DNA from 3 places in the Roseinatronobacter sp. genome. Region 3 is predicted to be linked to each of the others. Evidence: riboswitches for the same ligand, from Rfam matches in the RefSeq annotation. Region 3 holds a riboswitch; each other region holds the start of a gene.
What was found. A riboswitch is a leader RNA that binds a small molecule or an ion and turns the genes downstream of it on or off. The one in region 3 is predicted to bind cobalamin.

Region 1 (5,612 bases), on a different contig from region 3:
CACATCCAGCCTGCCGCCCGACTGCCTGTCCAGTTGTGCCACCTGTTCGGCCAGCAACAACGGATGATAGAGTGGCAGCACCAGAATAGATGTGCCAAAACGCAGCCTTTCGGTTACAGCCAGTATAGCCGCGCCCAGAAGCAGGGTGGACGGATGGGGCAAGCGGTGACGCGCGAAATGAAACTCGTTGAACCAGATGCCGCCGAAACCCAGCCGGTCCGCCTGTTGCGCAAGGGTTATCAACGCGGCGTGGTCGCCCAAACCGTCACGGGCGAAACCTGCAAGGTCGATACGGATCGGCGCATATGTGGTCATGTAACCCCCAATGGCAGGACAACCGGCACGCCGTTCAGCATGGTGACCATCGCATCCACCCCATAGGCCGCGCGCACGGTATCGGGCGTCAGCGCCTTGCTCCAGTGCCCCTCGGCTATGACACGTCCATGCTGCATCAGAATGCTGCGGGTGGAGAAGCGGGCAGCCATCGACAGGTCATGAATCGCAACCAGAACGCCGACGCGGCCGGTTGCGACCAGATCCGACAGGAACGTTAGCGCGAAAAGCTGGTGCCCGATATCCAGCGCGCTGGTCGGTTCGTCCAGCACCAGAAGCGGCGTTTCCTGCGCCAGCGCGCGGGCCAGCATGACGCGCTGGCGTTCGCCGCCACTTAGTGCATTCATGCTGCGAAACGCCAGCCCCTCCAGTTGCAGTTGTGAAATGGCCCATTCGGTCACGTCCAGATCGCGTTGGGCGGGGCGCGTTCCCATATGCGGGGTGCGCCCCATCAGCACGGTCTGGAACACGCTGACGGGAAACCCTTCGGGCGGCACCTGCGGGACATAGGCGATCAGGCGTGCCCGGTCCCGCGCGGCGCTGCGCATCATGTCGCGCGCGGCACAACGAACCTGCCCCGCGCGCAGGCGATGCTCGCCAAGGATGGCCTTGACCAGTGTGGATTTGCCCGCGCCATTGGGGCCGATCAGGCCCACCATCTCGCCTTGGGCAACACTCACGGACACATCATCCAGAACTGTGCGCCCGCCCGCATCGACCGTCAGATTCGTGGCTTCCAGCGTAATCATGCGTAGCTCGTTCTTTGGCGGGACAGGATAAGGTGCAAAAACAGCGGCACCCCCACAAAGGCCACCACGATTCCCACCGGCACCACAACCGGTGCAAAGGCCAGCCGCCCGATGGTATCGGCAGCCAGAAGCAGGGCCGCGCCCGTTATCGCGGCAAAGGGCAGCAGATAGCGATGATCCCCGCCGATGATCATACGCGCGACATGCGGGCCAATCAGCCCGACAAAACCGATAACCCCAAGAAAGCTGATCACTGACGCCGCCGCAACAACCGACAACACGATAGCCGTGGCACGCAGGCGCGACACATGCACCCCCAGCGACCGCGCGACATCATCCCCTGCGACTGTCAGGACATTCAGTTTCCACGCCTGCGCCTGCATCACCGGCAGGACGACCGCCAGCACGCCGCCACAAACCACCACCGCAGGCCAGCGCACGCCGTTCAGGCTGCCAAAGGTCCAGTGGACAACGCGCGCAAGCTGCTGTTCTGTGGCGATGAACTGCACGGCAGCCGTCATGGCACTGAACAGATACATCAGCGCGATTCCGGTCAGGATCATCGCCTGCGGACCCATATTGCGCCACCAACTCATTGAAAAGACAGCCGTTGCAGCGGCCAGCGCGAAGGCAAAGGCCGTAAGCGGAATGAAATAGATCCCCGCGCCGGTCAATCCGACACCGAACATGATGGCAACCGCCGCACCAAAAGCCGCCGCCGAAGACACACCGATCGTATAGGGGCTGACCAGTGGATTGCGCGTAATCGCCTGCATCAGCACCCCTGCCACTGACAGCGCCGCCCCGGCAATCATGGCCATGACAACACGCGGCAGGCGCAGGTGCAGCAAAACCAGTTCGGACTGGGCATCCAGCGGTGCCGCAATCGCGCCGAAACTTGCACGCGATGCGATAACCCGCAGCAGATCCGCCATGCCGGTTTCATGGATGCCGCGCACGGTTACCGACAGGGCCGACAAAACCAGCAGCGCAAATGCCAGAGTGATCCCCACCAGCCGGGCTGTCCGGCTGGCAAGATAGCGGGCACCAAGGCCGTCAGTGCCGGCAGGTCGTTCTGCAGGCACCGGCGGCACGTTCTGCGGCGGCAGAACGACCGGCGTTGCGCGTGTCATGGCTGGAATTCACCTGTATAGGTCATGCCAGACTCGTAGGGCAGGCCCTGAAACTCCTCGATCCAGATGCGCATGGCGTCTTCTGGGTCAATATCCGCAAACAGGTCGGGATGTGCCCATTTCGCAATCTGCAACGCCCCTGTGATTTTGGACGCGCCCCCGGCCAGATAGTAGTTAACCAGATGAGTGTTTTCCGACTGCCATGCAGGTGTCGCGCGGATCTCGTCCCGGGCTGACAACTCGGCCCAAGCCTGCGCATAAGTGTCCGCCGGGATCGCCTGATAAGAACCGGGAACAAGCCTGAAAATCACTTCAGGGCTGCGGCTGACAAGTTCCTCGGGGTCGATCGTGTAGGCGTTTACGTTGCCACGCGATGCCGGTTCCGCCGCTATATCAATGCCCCCAAAGACATTGTGCGCGCCACCTTGCAGCGCCATGTCATGCCAACCCGACCCCGGTGTGACCGTGACCAGCGGGCGCGTTTCCTCGATGTATATGCTGACAGGTTCCACCCCGTTCAGCCGCTCCTCCAGCAAGGCCAGATAGCCCGTGTAGAAATCGTTTAATTCCTGTGCACGTTCGGGCGCATCAAACAGCTCACCCATCAACGAGACATTCTGCACATGTTTGGTGGCGTCCCAGGCCGTGATGACCATGACCGGAATGCCGAAGGGTTCAAGCTGCGCGATTGCTTCTTCCCACGCGCCATTGCGCGGCAGGATAACGATATCCGGTCTGGCGCTTACAATCGCCTCATAATTGGGCGCTGCCTGTCCTGCGCCGACAATCATGTCCGGGTTCAGTTCGGGCCAGTAGGGCGGGTCACGATAGGTGCTTTGATCGACCCCGACGACGCGATCCATTGCGCCCAGTGCACGGGCGAATTCGACCCCGTAGCGGTTGAAAATAACGGCGCGTTCAACTGGCTGCTGCACCGCCACCTGGCGGCCCATGTCATCAGTGAACAGCACCGTGTCAGCTTGCGCCAGCGAATAGGGCAGGACAAAAATCGTCGTCAGCCACAGGGGTCTTAAGTCCATCAGAAACCTCGATCTGAATATGGCCGTACGCGGGCCAGCCGTCGGGACGTCAGGACTGTAGAATGCGCGCCCGAATCATTGGGCGAAATGTCTTTTGCCATGCCATTCCTCCAGCCGGGCACCTCGCCGGCGGTTAGGGTTATGCCAAAGGCAGGTCTCCTGGCTTACGGCTCGAATGGTTCTGTGTCCCTTCCCGGCTATGCCAGTGGTTTGACCAGAACCTTGCCGCCTACAGTTGCGAGGGCAGCTACAGATAGCGGGTTGGACCCGATCCTGTATTCCCTATTAATCCGCAGATGCGGAACCTTGGCAGCATGCACGCTAGCCGACGCGGTTCCAAGTGTCCATGTGTATTCTTATCTTCAGGCGGGATGCGCCGGAACCGGCTTGTGCAAGCGGTTGGAATCGCGCGTGCCTGTCAGTCGTTGACAATATCCGACTAAATCACTAAACAAATCTCGTGCCAAGCTAGGACCCCTCTGGTCGCGCCAGGTTATGCTCAACCGCTCCTCGCGCCCAGCCTGCCCTGCCCGTCTGCGCAGAAATGGCCCCAATGGCCGAGGCGATGCCACGAAAGGCCCGCCATGCGACTGCACCTTCTTGTTTGTACCGCCCTGTTTGCGCCCCCCCTTGCCGCAGAACCCGTAACATTCACGGACCATGAAGGCCGCGAGGTCACACTGCCCGCGCCCGCGCAAAGGATCGCGTCAATTCCCATCCCCATGGCATCAACACTGATTGCGATTGACGGGGCGACAGACCGGCTGGTGGGGATGAACCCGACCGCGAAATCCGCAATCATGGAAGGTATCCTTGGGCAGATTTTTCCCGAAGCGCGCGACATACCGTCAGACATCACTGCGCCGAACTTCATCCCGAATGTGGAAGAACTGGCACGCGTCAACCCCGAACTGGTCATCCAATGGGCCGGACGCGGGCCGGACTACATTGACCCGATCACGAATGCGGGCCTGAACCTTATGACCATCCGCTACGGGTCCGAGGAACTGACGCGCGAATATATGACCATGGCGGCAACCGCGATGGGCAGGCCGGAACGGATTGCGCCGCTGATCGAATGGCGCGCCGAAGTGCAGGCCGACATGGAAGCGCGCACAGCAGGACTGGCAGATGAGGATCGCCCCAGCGTTCTGTATCTGCTGCGCGCAATGGACAACCTGCGCGCATCGGGCACCGAAAACAACTATAACGCATGGTATCACATGCTTGCCGGTGGGCGGAATGCGGCCGAAGACATGGTCGGCGGTTGGGCGGATATCAATGTTGAACAGGTTGCGACCTGGAACCCCGATGTCATTTTTCTGAATTCCTTCGAGGCTGATCTGACCCTTGATCGCATCATGAATGACCCGATCCTGTCACTGACAAATGCGGCGCAATCGGGCCGCGTCTATAAAATGCCGCTTGGCGGCTATCGCTGGGACCCGCCCAATCAGGAAAGCCCCCTGACATGGATGTGGACGGCAAATCTGCTGCATCCGGACCTGTTCGATTATGACCTGCGCGCGGAAATGCGCACGGCCTATCAAGTGCTGTATGGCCATGACCTGACAGATGCGGATATCGACGAAATCCTGTGGATGGATATGCAGGGCGGTCAGGCGAATTACGCGCAATTCGCAGCGCCATGAGTATTGCACTGGATCAGGCCCCAAGGCGCGCGCGAATGGCGCTGCGCCTTGGGGTGTTTCCCGCGATGGTGGCCTGTCTGGTGCTGGCCATGCTGTATTCCATCAGCGCCGGACGTTTTGAGGTGCCTTGGCTCAGGGTTGTGGAAATCCTGTGGGCGCGGGTCTGGGATTTATCAGGCAGCGCGGACACCATGGACGAACGTATTGTCGAACTGGTGCGCCTGCCGCGCGTCCTGCTGGCGGCATTGTCGGGGGCCGCGCTGGCCGTGGGTGGGGCGGCATTGCAAGGCGTCTTCCGCAACCCGCTGGTCAGCCCGCAAGTGCTGGGCATCAGCCAGGGCGGGGCCTTTGGCGGGGCGCTTGCCATCCTGCTGGGCTTTCACGGGGTGGTTCTGCTGGGCATGTCCTTTGTGTTCGGGCTGGTCGCGTTGGTTCTGGTTGGACTGCTGGCCCATATCAATGGCCGGACCGAGGTTCTGACCGTCATCCTTTCAGGTATGATCGTAGGGGCATTTTTTGCTGCATTGGTATCTGTGCTGCAATTTCTGGCCGACCCCAATTCGTCCCTGCCTGCGATTGTCTATTGGTTGATGGGCTCATTCTCGACGGCGACATGGGCGCGGCTGGGGCTGGCTGTGCCCGGTATGGCGCTGGGTTTGGTACTTGTGTGGTCGCTACGCTACAGATTGAACCTGTTGGCACTGG
Region 2 (5,612 bases), on a different contig from region 3:
AAACCGCTGATCTTTCTGCTTGGCCTGACAACTCTGGCTGCATGTGCGACTGTCGAAGGGGCTGGGCGCGACATGCAAAGCGCCGGCCAAACAATCAGCCAGGAAGCGCGGCAAGCACAAACCGCAAGGTAAAAGAAGCCGATTTGCGCAGCCCCCTTCCCCAGCCACCGGAAGGGGCGCGCCTAGAGTCCGTCGCGTTCATTCGCATTCACGCGACGGACTCTAGTTTATTTCTTCCGCATGTTTCTATGCGAAAAACCGGTTCACACTTTTGCGCAACACGCTCTAGCCGCGCGCACGCCGGCGCAACAGCCAGATAAAGAACACCCCGCCCACAAGGCCGGTGACAATTCCGATTGGCATGTCCTCTGGCCGCATCAATGTGCGCGCCACGATATCGGCCCAGACCAGAAAAATTGCGCCCACCAGCATGGATGCGGGCAAAACGCGCACATTGTCGCCGCCAACAACCAGCCGGACAATATGCGGCACCATCAACCCCACAAACCCGATAACACCGGAAAACGCGACCATAACGCCGGTAACAAGCGCCGCGACCACGAAACACGCGATACGAAAGCGGACGACAGGAATACCAAGGGTCGAGGCCGTCTCATCCCCGATGGTCATTGCGTTCAGCGATCCTGCCACTGCGCGAAACCAGATCGCAGCCCCCGCAAGGATCAAGGCAGGCCATACCAGATGCGCCCATTGCGCCAGCCCCAAACCGCCCAGCATCCAGAATACAACCGTATGGGCGGCGCGCGGATCGCCCAGAAATATCAGCACATTGGCCAGCGCCATGACAATGAAGGACACCGCCACCCCCGTCAGCACCAGCCGGTCCGCGCTTGTGGCCTGCGCGAAACTGGCCACCGACAGCACCAGAAGGGTTGATGCAAGCGCACCGATAAAGGCCAGAAGCGGCACTGTGGCAAGGCCCAGAAACATGCCGGTATGCAACAGTGCCAGAATGGCCCCGAATGCCGCCCCAGATGAGATGCCCAGCAAATGCGGGTCCGCCAGCGGGTTGCGCGTGACCGATTGCAACACTGCCCCCACAAGCGCCAGCCCGGCCCCCACAAGCGCCGCCAGCAACGCACGCGGCAAACGGATTTCCCACACAATCGCCGCACGCCCCGCCGACCAGTCGGGCGTGACCAGACCGGGGAAAAGTTTGTCCACGATCACGCCCCACACCATGCCCAAGGGAATGGGCACGGCACCGATACTGACAGCCGCCGAAATCGACAGAACAAGCGCGCCCACCCCAAGCCCCCACAACCCGTGACGCACCGGACGTGCCAGAACCGGCATGCGCGCCTTGGCGGCCAGAACAGGGGCGGCGGTTTCAGGGCTTGGGGTGGTGCGCATTGTCATTGCCCGTGAAAGGCAGCGGCCAGCGCGCGGATGGCGCGAATATTGCGCGGCCCGGGTGTGGCCTCGACATATTCCAGCACCACAAAACGGTCATTCACCACCGCGTCCATATCCGCAAAGGCCGGATTGGACTTCATAAACCCGATCTTCTGCTCGGCGGTGACTTCGCCGTAATTGACGATGATGATGACTTCGGGGTTCCGCTCGACCACCGGCTCCCACGCCACGCGGGTCCAGCTGCTGTCGACATCATCCATGATGTTGCGCCCGCCCGCAGCTTCGATCATGGCGGTGGGCATGGCATAACGGCCTGCGGTAAAAGGCGTGTCCTCGCCACTGTCATAAACAAAAACGCGCAACGGGTCTGTATCGGGGATGGTTGCTGCAATCTCGGACAGTTCGGCCTGCCAGCCGGTGATCAATTCCTCGGCGCGGTCATCCACACCAAAAATTGCGCCCAGATTGCGGATATCATTGAACATATCGTCAATCGCCACGCCATCGCGCGGCATGATGTGAATGCAGCTTTCGGTCAGTTCATATACTGCAATATCAAAGGGGTGTAATGTATCAGGCGTCACCTCGCCGCCCACGCGCATGCCGTAATTCCAGCCTGCGAACCAGAAATCCAGATCAGCGCCGATCAGCACCTCGCGCGTGGGGTAGCGTTCGGACAGTTCAGGCAGTTCGCCAATGTCGGCGCGAATTTCCTCGTCCAGTTTGTTCCAGCCCGAAATGCCGGTATATCCCACCATCCGGTCATTCAGACCAAGAACCAGCATCATTTCTGTCAGGTTCACATCATTGGATGCCGCGCGCGCAGGGGGCGCGTCAAATGTCACCTCTCGGTCGCAGCTTTGCACGGTAACGGGGTGGGCCAATGCGGGCGCGGCGAATGCCGTGGCAAGCAGGGCAAGGGGAAGGGATTTCATGCGCGTTTCTCCTGTTGCATGTCATCAAATAGTGAAAAATCAAATCGGGCAGGGCCGCGCGGGTGCGCATGCACGCCAAAGGCGCGCGCGATCAGGTCAGGGGTCAGCACCTGCGCCACAGGGCCGAACGCCAGCGGCTGGCCGCCCTTCAGAACCAGCAGATCATCGGCAAACCCCTGCACCAGATTAAGGTCGTGCAGGGACGCAACCACCGTCGCGCCAAGCCCGCGCACCAGCCGCAGTACTTCCAACTGATGGCGAATATCCAGATGATTGGTCGGCTCATCCAGCACAATAAGCCCCGGTTCCTGTGCAAGCGCGCGGGCGACCATGACGCGCTGACGTTCGCCCCCCGACAGCGTGCCAAAAGGGCGCAAGGCAAAGTCCTGCAAATTCAGGCGCTCCAGCGCATGCTCGACGATATGGGCGTCCTGTGCGGACGGGCCGGACAGGGCACGGCGATGGGGCGCGCGGCCAAGGGCCACGATTTCCGCCACACTCAGGGCAAAATCCGTGGGCTGTTCCTGCAACACAGCCGCCACGCGCTGCGCGACAGCGCGCGCAGGCATGGCGTGTATATCCCGCCCGTCCAGCAGCACACGCCCTGACTGGGGTTTGTGAAAGCGGTAGATCAACCGCAGCAGGGTTGACTTGCCCGCCCCATTCGCGCCCAGCACGCCCAACACGCGCCCCGCACCAAGGGTCAGACTGACGGGATCAAGAATGCCCGCCCCCCAGGACACCTGTTCCAGTGCCAGCGCGGCGGGTAGTGGGGCAGGGCAACTCATTGCAGGGCCTGCGCAACAACGCGCCCCTGCAACAGAACCTGATCCGCGCCGGCAAGTTCCAATTCCCCTGCGGTTGCGCGCCAGTTCAGCACGCAATGGTCACAGGCATGGCATTCGGTAAATGTGACTTGCCCGTCCATATCGGGCATCGTGCCCGTCATCTTGCGCGCCGCGCCCAGCGAGTTGGATAAACGCTGCAGAAATTCCAGACCCATAAGGCATGGGCCTGAACGGCTGACGCAGCGCGTGCATGTCGTCAGGTCAAATGTGTAGTGATACATGGTGCCCCCTGCAGGAAGTAGCAGGGATACAGGCGTGCTTGTCACACCTTACGCAATGATGCGCAATCGTCATATGCCCTCCTCCGGACACCCCGCCCGGGTTCGTGTTTCGGTTGAGATGGCAGGTCTCCTGGCTCGCGGCTATTGTGTTTCCCCGCCTTCCCGAACCGTCCGGTCCAGTGGCATGAGGGGGGACACACCGCTTACAGTTGCGGGGGCAGCACCGGAATAAGAGAGGGTCTTCTCCGCACCGGTTTCCCTATTCTCCCGACATGTGTGTCGGGCACCATCTGTCTATTCGCCTAGCGCAAGGCTGCGGTTCATTCAACATAATTCGTGACCCGATCCCCGCGTTGTTGCGCCCCGCCGCCCCATTCCCCGCGATTGCGGGCCATTTCAGAACGGCTCTGACAGGGTATGCGCCGTCATGCCCTGTGCGCTTGCCACCTGTTCTGGCTGCATATGAAGCATTGCAAAACTTGCGTTCAGGTCTTCTTTGGACATGTCACGCGCAATCACCACAATGCGGCTGGTGCTTTCACCCTCGCGCCAGTTTCGCAAGGGGACCGGCGGCTCGAATATGTGCTGCACGCCGTGAAACACAAATGGTTTAGGCACGCCCTGCAAATGCACGATACCCTTCAGTCGCAGGATATTGCTGCCTTTCAGGGCGATCAGCGTATCCAGCCAGAAGTCGAACACCTCAACAGGGATCGGGTTTTCAAGTGTGATCGATGCCGTTGATATCCGGTCATCGGTTGCATGGTGCGACGGGGCAAGCTGACCTATGGGGGCCTGTGCCTTGGCTGTGCGCAGACCAGAGAGGCCGGCGAGGGGGTCTGCAGCGGGGGTATCTGCGGCGGGGGCCGCTAGCCAGTTCAACGCCTGATCGGGCGTATCCGCACTGGCCCCAAGCCCCAAGCCCCACAACGCGCCCGTGGGGACACCGCCGTTGTTTGCATGAATACGCGGGGCCGTCCGGTTCAACTTGTCCAGCCGTGCGCCCAGTGCATCCAGTTGGGCCGCATCAATCAGGTCACGCTTGCTTAATACGATGCAATCCGCCATGGCGATTTGCGCCTGCGCCTCGGCATGGCGGTTCAGGGTGTCCACGCCAAGCACGGCATCCACAACCGTTACAACCCCGTCCAGCGCATAATTCGGTGCCAGAACCGGATCGACCAGAAGCGTATGATAGACCGGGCCAGGGTCCGCCAGACCTGTGGTTTCAATCACCACACGGTCAAACGACAATTCCCCGCGCGCGCGCCGCGCCAGAAGCGAAATCAGCGTTTTGGACAGATCACCGCGAATGGTGCAGCAAATGCACCCTGCGGGCATTAGCACCACATCTTCGGCGGCTTCCTCTATCAGGTCATGGTCAAGGCCCGCTTCGCCGAATTCATTGACAACAACGGCCACGCGGCCTGCATGGGCGTCATGCAACAGGCAGTTCAGCAAGGTCGTCTTGCCAGCCCCCAAAAAACCGGTCAGCAAGGTTACAGGAATGCGGTCGGACATGGTCATGCAGCAGCGGGCTTTCTTTGGTCGGGGGGGCGGATATCGTGATAATGCATAAATGTTATATTATAACATTTTTATTTGCAAGGCCCTGCATTGACGCAGGATCGTCGCGCAGCGCTGTCAATTTCAGCCGAAGGTATCGCATTCTTCAAACGCTTGTGCCAGAAAGCCGGTGTCGCCTGCCCCGTCAGGGGCCGCGCTATTGGACGAAGTTGGTGAACGGATTGTTGTAATGCAGATTCAAAGATTGGCCATTGACGGGGTGCTGTTGATCCAGCCGCGGCGGTTCGGCGATGCGCGCGGCTGGTTTTGCGAGACATGGAACCCCCGCGCGCTGCAAGATGCAGGCGCGGCCTTGCCCGATTTCGTGCAGGACAATCACAGCTATTCCGCCCCGCGCCACACGTTGCGCGGGTTGCATTACCAGCGTCCCCCCCATGCGCAGGACAAACTGGTGCAGTGTTCGCGCGGCGCGATTCTGGATGTGGCGGTTGATGTGCGCGCAGGGTCGCCCAGCTACGGGCAATGGGTCGCGCAGGAATTATCAGCCGAGAACGGCGCGCAACTTTTCGTTCCCAAAGGGTTCCTGCACGGCTTTCTGACCCTGACAGATGATTGCGAAGTGCAGTATAAATGCTCGGACTACTATGCGCCGGAATGTGACGGTGCGGTGCGGTGGGACAGCGTTGGAATTGATTGGGGCACGG
Region 3 (5,612 bases):
AGTCACTTGGGTGTGGTTCGACAACATGCACGCAATCCGGCTGAACCCCCTGCGCCAGCCAGCCCGCCAGCAATGCCGACCCCATCTTGCCGCAGCCCAGCAATACCATACCGCGTTCATTAATCCGGTCGAGTGTCATGGTGGCGTCCCCTTGCTGTTTTGACGCAGTTGTTGCGCCGCCTTGGGCCTGCGTCAAGGGGGGGACAGTTTATTCGGCCAGTATTGGCGCAGTTCCGGTCAGGCGTGCCCCACGGCTTCCGCCAATGCCAGATCCAGCGCCGCTTGCGGGCTATGCTCGGCCCAGGACACCAGCTGGAACGCGGGATAGAACCGCTCTGCAGCGACCAGCGCACTGCGGATCATGCGGTCAATCTGGTCAACTTCGGCAGTCTGGTCGGCCCCCAGCAGCAGGCCATAGCGCCAGACCATCAGGCGTTGCTCGCTCCAGAAACTGAATGCGCCGGACCAGACCATGTCATTGGCGCGGCTGACTGTTTCATACAATGACGGCAGGGCAGCTTCGGGCGGGTCCATCTCGAACGTGCAGATCAGGCGCAGCATGTCTTCTTCGGGCGACAGCGCCAGCGTCAGCGCATAGCTGCGCCATTGCCCCTCGACCACCATGGCAATCTGGTCCTCGCCCATGCGGTCAAAGTCCCAGTCATGGTCCGCAGCCAGCGTTTCGACAATGTCGATCGGATGGACAGGGTCATTCGTTAGGTAGAATTCCGTTGCTGACATGCCCGCCTCGATCTGATGACTTGTTCGTGTCCGCAAGGCGGCTACCAAACAAGGTGTATAACGCTACAATTCCGCAGTTTTTTACTTTTTATTACTATATATGGTGTGCCTAAACGGGCATTTAGTAAAGTAAAATCGCATCACGCGCGGGATTTTCCTGTGGATTGTTTGTGGCGTGACAGGAATTCTTGCAGGGTTTGACGTGGTTTTCTGCCACATTTCCCGTCAGATACCGCTGATCTGGCGCGCAGGGCCTGTGTCAGGTGCCGTGCAAGTTGCCGAGTGCCCGTTCCAGCCTGTGCCATTCGTGTTCCGGCCCCGGCAGGCCAAGTCTAAGCCAGCGGCGGGAGTAGGGGAAAATCCGCGACCATATGTGATGACGGGCCAGATGGTCTTGCGCGGCTTGCGCATCGGGCGTGTCATACAGCCGGAACAGATGCGTCCCGCCAAGGCAGGTCCACCCCGCGCGCGTGATCATTGTATCTGCGCGTTCTGCATCAAGGCGCAGTTGGCCACGCATGGCATCGGCCCAGCCCTTGTCTGCAAGGGCGTGACACCCGATGGATATTGCCGCGCCCGATACGGGCCATGGGCCAGCCAGTTCGGCCAACCGCCCGATCATGGCGCTTGATCCGAATGCGAATCCCAATCGCAGGCCCGCCAATCCGTAGAATTTTCCAAACGACCGCAGAATCATCACGTTTTCCGCCGCGCCGGACTGCGGCAGCAAGGACAATTCCGGTGTGACATCTGCAAAACTCTCGTCCACGACCAGCACCCCCACCTTTCGTGCAAGGTCCAGCATGTCTTGCGCGGACCAGTGCCTGCCGTCAGGGTTGTTCGGGTTGACCAGAACCGCAAGATCCGCGCCCGCCATGTCTGCGGGCAAGCGGGTGTCGTGAACCTGCCATCCGGCAGCCCGCAAACACGCGCCATGTTCGTTGTAACTGGGCGCCAGTACGCAGGCCCGCCCTTTTTGCGGCAGCAGATAGGGCACAAGCTGGATGGCTGACTGCGCCCCGCCAAGTGCCAGCCCTGCGGTTTCGGGCGCGGCCCCCCATGCCAGTGCCGCCGCCCGCACCAGCGCGTTTTGCGCCTGTGCCGTTGGCAACCCGTGCCATGTTTCCTGCGGCAGCGGCGGCACAGGGTAGGGGCGGCGGTTGACCCCTGTTGACAGGTCAATCCAGTCGCTGCCGCCATGGCGCGCAATCGCCGCGTCCAAGTTTCCACCATGATCGCGCATCTTGTTTCCAGTATTGTCTGACAGGCCGGACCGGCACCCGCCCATTTGCCGCAACAGCGCGCTGCGGGTCAAACGCCTTTTTTCTGTCTTATGCGGGTTGCAGGAAACGGGGGCCGTTTCGTGTGGAAATCGCGCGGCCATAAAAGGCGAAAGCGCGCGCGACTGCAAATGCGGTCAGCCTGTCGTGTTCAGGCCCCACGCGGCGGAATGTCTGCTGCAGCGGCGGAATGCCCCCAGTGTTCGGCAAAGACCAGATCATCCAGCGACAGGCGTGCCTGCCAGCCCTTCACCTGCAATTCCGGCGTTTCATACAGGTGATCGACATGGCCGATACACAGATAGGCCACAGGGACCACCTGTTCCGGCAGTTGCAGAATTTCGCGCAGATCCGCCTCCTGGAAGATACTGACCCAGCCCACGCCAAGACCTTCGGCGCGTGCGGCCAGCCACAGGTTCTGGACCGCGCAAACGGTTGAATACAGGTCCATGTCGCGGTTATGGGTCCGCCCCAGAACAACATCCCCGCCGCGCGCGCGGTCGCATGTGATACACAGGTTCACCGGCGCTGCGGATATGCCCTCCAGCTTCAGTGCCGAATACTCTGCGCGCCGTTCCTTTGGGAACATGGCGGCGGCCTCAGTATTGGCGCGCGCGAAGGCAGACTGAACCTGCGCCTTGACGGACGCGCTGCGGATCACGATGAAATTCCACGGCTGCATGAACCCCACTGATGGTGCGTGATGTGCAGCGCCCAGCAGCCGCATCAGCATATCATCCGCGACGGGCCGGTCGGTGAACTGGCTGCGCACATCGCGGCGGGTGAATATGGCGCGATAGACCGCGTCACGTTCGTATGGCGAGAATGGACCCGCTGGCGCGGGCGTTTCGGGTGGCTGCATGACACTATCCCCTGTCACAGTCACGACCCCCCGTTGACCAGCGGGCGGTCCGGTTGCGTCTGGCCGGTCTTCTGACTTGGTTTCACCGGCAACTGCGCCTTCCCGACCCGGCAGGCCAGTGGCATCTTGCAGCGCCATCCACCTTACAGCGTTGGGCACGTTGCGGATTTGCACCGCATTCCCGATTCTCCCCCTGCTGCGGGCACAAGGCTGCACAGGACGGGCACCAGACGCGCGCAGGCTAGCGCGGATTCGGGGCAGGGAAAACCCGTTTTGCACGCCGATTGTATCAGGGGCACAAGTCATCGCGCAGACAGGCCCGTGACGGGCCTGTCATCTGTCAGATCCACAACGCCGCAAGTATGGCCACACAAATTGTCAAGGCCGCCATCGCGCGCCGGTAAAGTGCCAGCCCCTTGCCTAAATCCCCGGCCCTTGGGTCAGGGCAGGCACCGTTGACCCAAGGATCATCCGTTGTCGTGCCGTCATAGATGCGCGGACCCGACAGCCGCACGCCAAGCGCCCCTGCCATCGCAGCCTCGGGCCAGCCTGCGTTGGGCGAACGGTGCAGGCGGGCATCGCGCCACATCGCGGCCAGTGCCGCGCGCGGGCGTGCCGATACCAGCGCGAACAATACCCCCGTCAGCCGCGCAGGAACCAGATTGGCCAGATCGTCAATCCGCGCCGCAGCCCAGCCAAAGGCCATATGCCGCGGGGTGCGATACCCGATCATCGAATCGAGGGTGTTGATGGCCTTGTAGGCCACAATTCCGGGCAATCCCCCGACAAGGCCCCAGAAAATCGGGGCGACAATACCATCGGATGTATTCTCGGCCAGACTCTCGGTCGCGGCGCGCGCCACGCCCGCGCAGTCCAGTTGCGACGGGTCGCGCCCGACGATCATCGACACTTCACGGCGCGCGCGCGGCAGATCACCGGCCTGCAAGGGGGGGATGATCGCTGCGACATGATCATGCATTGAACGCAATGCGATAAACGGCCAGACCAGAACCCCGCCTAACATAATCCCCGCCCAGCCCGGGGGCAACGCCGCCTGCACCAGCCAGGCAACAGCGCCGCACAAGGCAATGACCAGCAATGCTGCCAGCGCCCCGCTTGCCTTGCGCATCCCGAAACTGTGGTCTTGGCGGTTCCAGCGCGTATCCAGCCAGCGGATCAAGGCCCCGATCCATGTCACCGGATGCCCGATGCGGCGATACAGGCGGTCCGGCCAGCCAAACGCCATATCCATGGCGATCGCAATCAGCATGATCGCGGCATAATTCATGACCCCCCCCCTTCGAAGCGCAGTATCCCGTGATATCCGGCATCACGCAAAACCGCGGGCGCATGGGGTGGAACAGTGCCCTGCGCGAAAATAAAGCCGCGCGCAGCCCCTGTATGGGCCATGTTCCAGCCCAATGCGCCAAGGGATGCAGCAAGACTGTCTGTCGGGTCGGTTTGCGGGCCCCTGCGGGCAAGGCAGCGCCGCGCACTCTCACTGGCCAGCGCGGTAAAGTCCGGCAACCGGCGTGCCATCTGCCACGCCTGCACCAGATCGGAAATATCGGGGAAGTCATCATCGGCGGGATCTGTCGGGCGTGGCCCGCCCCAGAGCGCGCCAAGTATCTCGTGGCGCGGCGGGGGGAGGACGCGCGCATGGATAATCCCGTCGCGTGATCCCCACAGCAGGCTGCCTGCGTCAGGAAACATCAGCGGGTCCGATGCACCCTCGGCGGCGATGCAGGCTTTTGCAAGTTGCTCCGGCGGGCCCTGCCAGCCCGCAAGGGCGGCAATGCCCATCAATCCGGCAGTCGATACGCCAGTGCCCAAGCCTGCCGCAACCCGCGGCACAATCCTGAACTGCCCCGCTGTGCGAAGGCGCAATGCCGATAGCAGCGCTTTGACAGCATGTGGCGGATAATGCGCAACGACCGGCGCGTCGCCCGCGTGTGTCTGCGCGCATTGCGGGTCAAGAAATACATCCACACCGGTGCAGGGGCATGGCATGGTGATCAGCACGACGGGACCCTGCGGACCAAGCCTGCCTTGCAACCATTCGCCGAAATGGCCATTCACCCTGATGCGGCGCAGGGTCATGCGCGCAATTTCCTCAAACCGCGTTTCCTGACGCAGACCTGCGCCTCCGGCGGGGATATTTGGACCAGAATGAAATATACCATTTGTTAACCTGTTTCGACGATGATGAACCTGCGGTACAGGGAGGGATCCCGATGACCGCCCAGAGTGAAAGCGCCGCGTTTCCCCTGTTCCTGCAGCCCGAAACGCGGCGCCCGTCACCTGAATGTCCTGATTTCATTCTGGTCCAAATATCCCGGGGGAAACGCGCGCAGCGCGTTGGGGGCTGGCCCCCGTTGCCGTTTGGGCAGGGGGCGCAGCATTCAGAACTCGACACCTTTCTGGGCCTTGATGCCGTCGCGGAAAGGGTGCTTTATCAAGGTCATCTCGGTGACCAGATCGGCCATCTCGATCAGCTCGGGTTTGGCATTGCGTCCGGTCAGCACAACATGGGTCATTGGCGGTTTCTCGGTGCGCAGGAATTCAAGCACCTCTTGCAGGGGCAGGTAGTCATAGCGCAGCGCGATATTGATTTCATCCAGCAGGACAAACCGGATATCGGGGTTGCGGATCAGCGCCTTGGCCTGATCCCAGCCAGCGCGTGCGGCGGCGATGTCTCGGTCGCGATCTTGCGTTTCCCATGTGAACCC

Region 1: linked by a shared signal. The riboswitch ahead of ACTIE1_RS10095 (ABC transporter substrate-binding protein) and the one ahead of bluB (5,6-dimethylbenzimidazole synthase) in region 3 are both predicted to bind cobalamin.
Region 2: linked by a shared signal. The riboswitch ahead of ACTIE1_RS13215 (hypothetical protein) and the one ahead of bluB (5,6-dimethylbenzimidazole synthase) in region 3 are both predicted to bind cobalamin.

The regions. Positions count from the first base shown of each region.
Region 1 is NZ_JBHYFM010000010.1:91,528-97,139, reverse strand. Features, by position in the region: gene ACTIE1_RS10110 (LLM class flavin-dependent oxidoreductase) at 1-315, opposite strand, end outside; gene ACTIE1_RS10105 (ABC transporter ATP-binding protein) at 312-1,082, opposite strand; gene ACTIE1_RS10100 (FecCD family ABC transporter permease) at 1,079-2,215, opposite strand; gene ACTIE1_RS10095 (ABC transporter substrate-binding protein) at 2,212-3,255, opposite strand; cobalamin riboswitch at 3,388-3,579, opposite strand; gene ACTIE1_RS10090 (ABC transporter substrate-binding protein) at 3,840-4,907, shown strand; gene ACTIE1_RS10085 (FecCD family ABC transporter permease) at 4,904-5,612, shown strand, end outside.
Region 2 is NZ_JBHYFM010000020.1:43,258-48,869, forward strand. Features, by position in the region: gene ACTIE1_RS13195 (entericidin A/B family lipoprotein) at 1-132, shown strand, start outside; gene ACTIE1_RS13200 (FecCD family ABC transporter permease) at 286-1,317, opposite strand; gene ACTIE1_RS13205 (ABC transporter substrate-binding protein) at 1,377-2,312, opposite strand; gene ACTIE1_RS13210 (ABC transporter ATP-binding protein) at 2,309-3,100, opposite strand; gene ACTIE1_RS13215 (hypothetical protein) at 3,097-3,381, opposite strand; cobalamin riboswitch at 3,485-3,687, opposite strand; gene ACTIE1_RS13220 (CobW family GTP-binding protein) at 3,778-4,908, opposite strand; gene rfbC (dTDP-4-dehydrorhamnose 3,5-epimerase) at 5,138-5,612, shown strand, end outside.
Region 3 is NZ_JBHYFM010000013.1:17,325-22,936, reverse strand. Features, by position in the region: gene proC (pyrroline-5-carboxylate reductase) at 1-139, opposite strand, end outside; gene ACTIE1_RS11050 (YbjN domain-containing protein) at 238-741, opposite strand; gene cobD (threonine-phosphate decarboxylase CobD) at 1,001-1,984, opposite strand; gene bluB (5,6-dimethylbenzimidazole synthase) at 2,173-2,883, opposite strand; cobalamin riboswitch at 2,928-3,129, opposite strand; gene cbiB (adenosylcobinamide-phosphate synthase CbiB) at 3,224-4,171, opposite strand; gene ACTIE1_RS11030 (propanediol utilization protein) at 4,168-4,983, opposite strand; gene cobO (cob(I)yrinic acid a,c-diamide adenosyltransferase) at 5,286-5,612, opposite strand, start outside.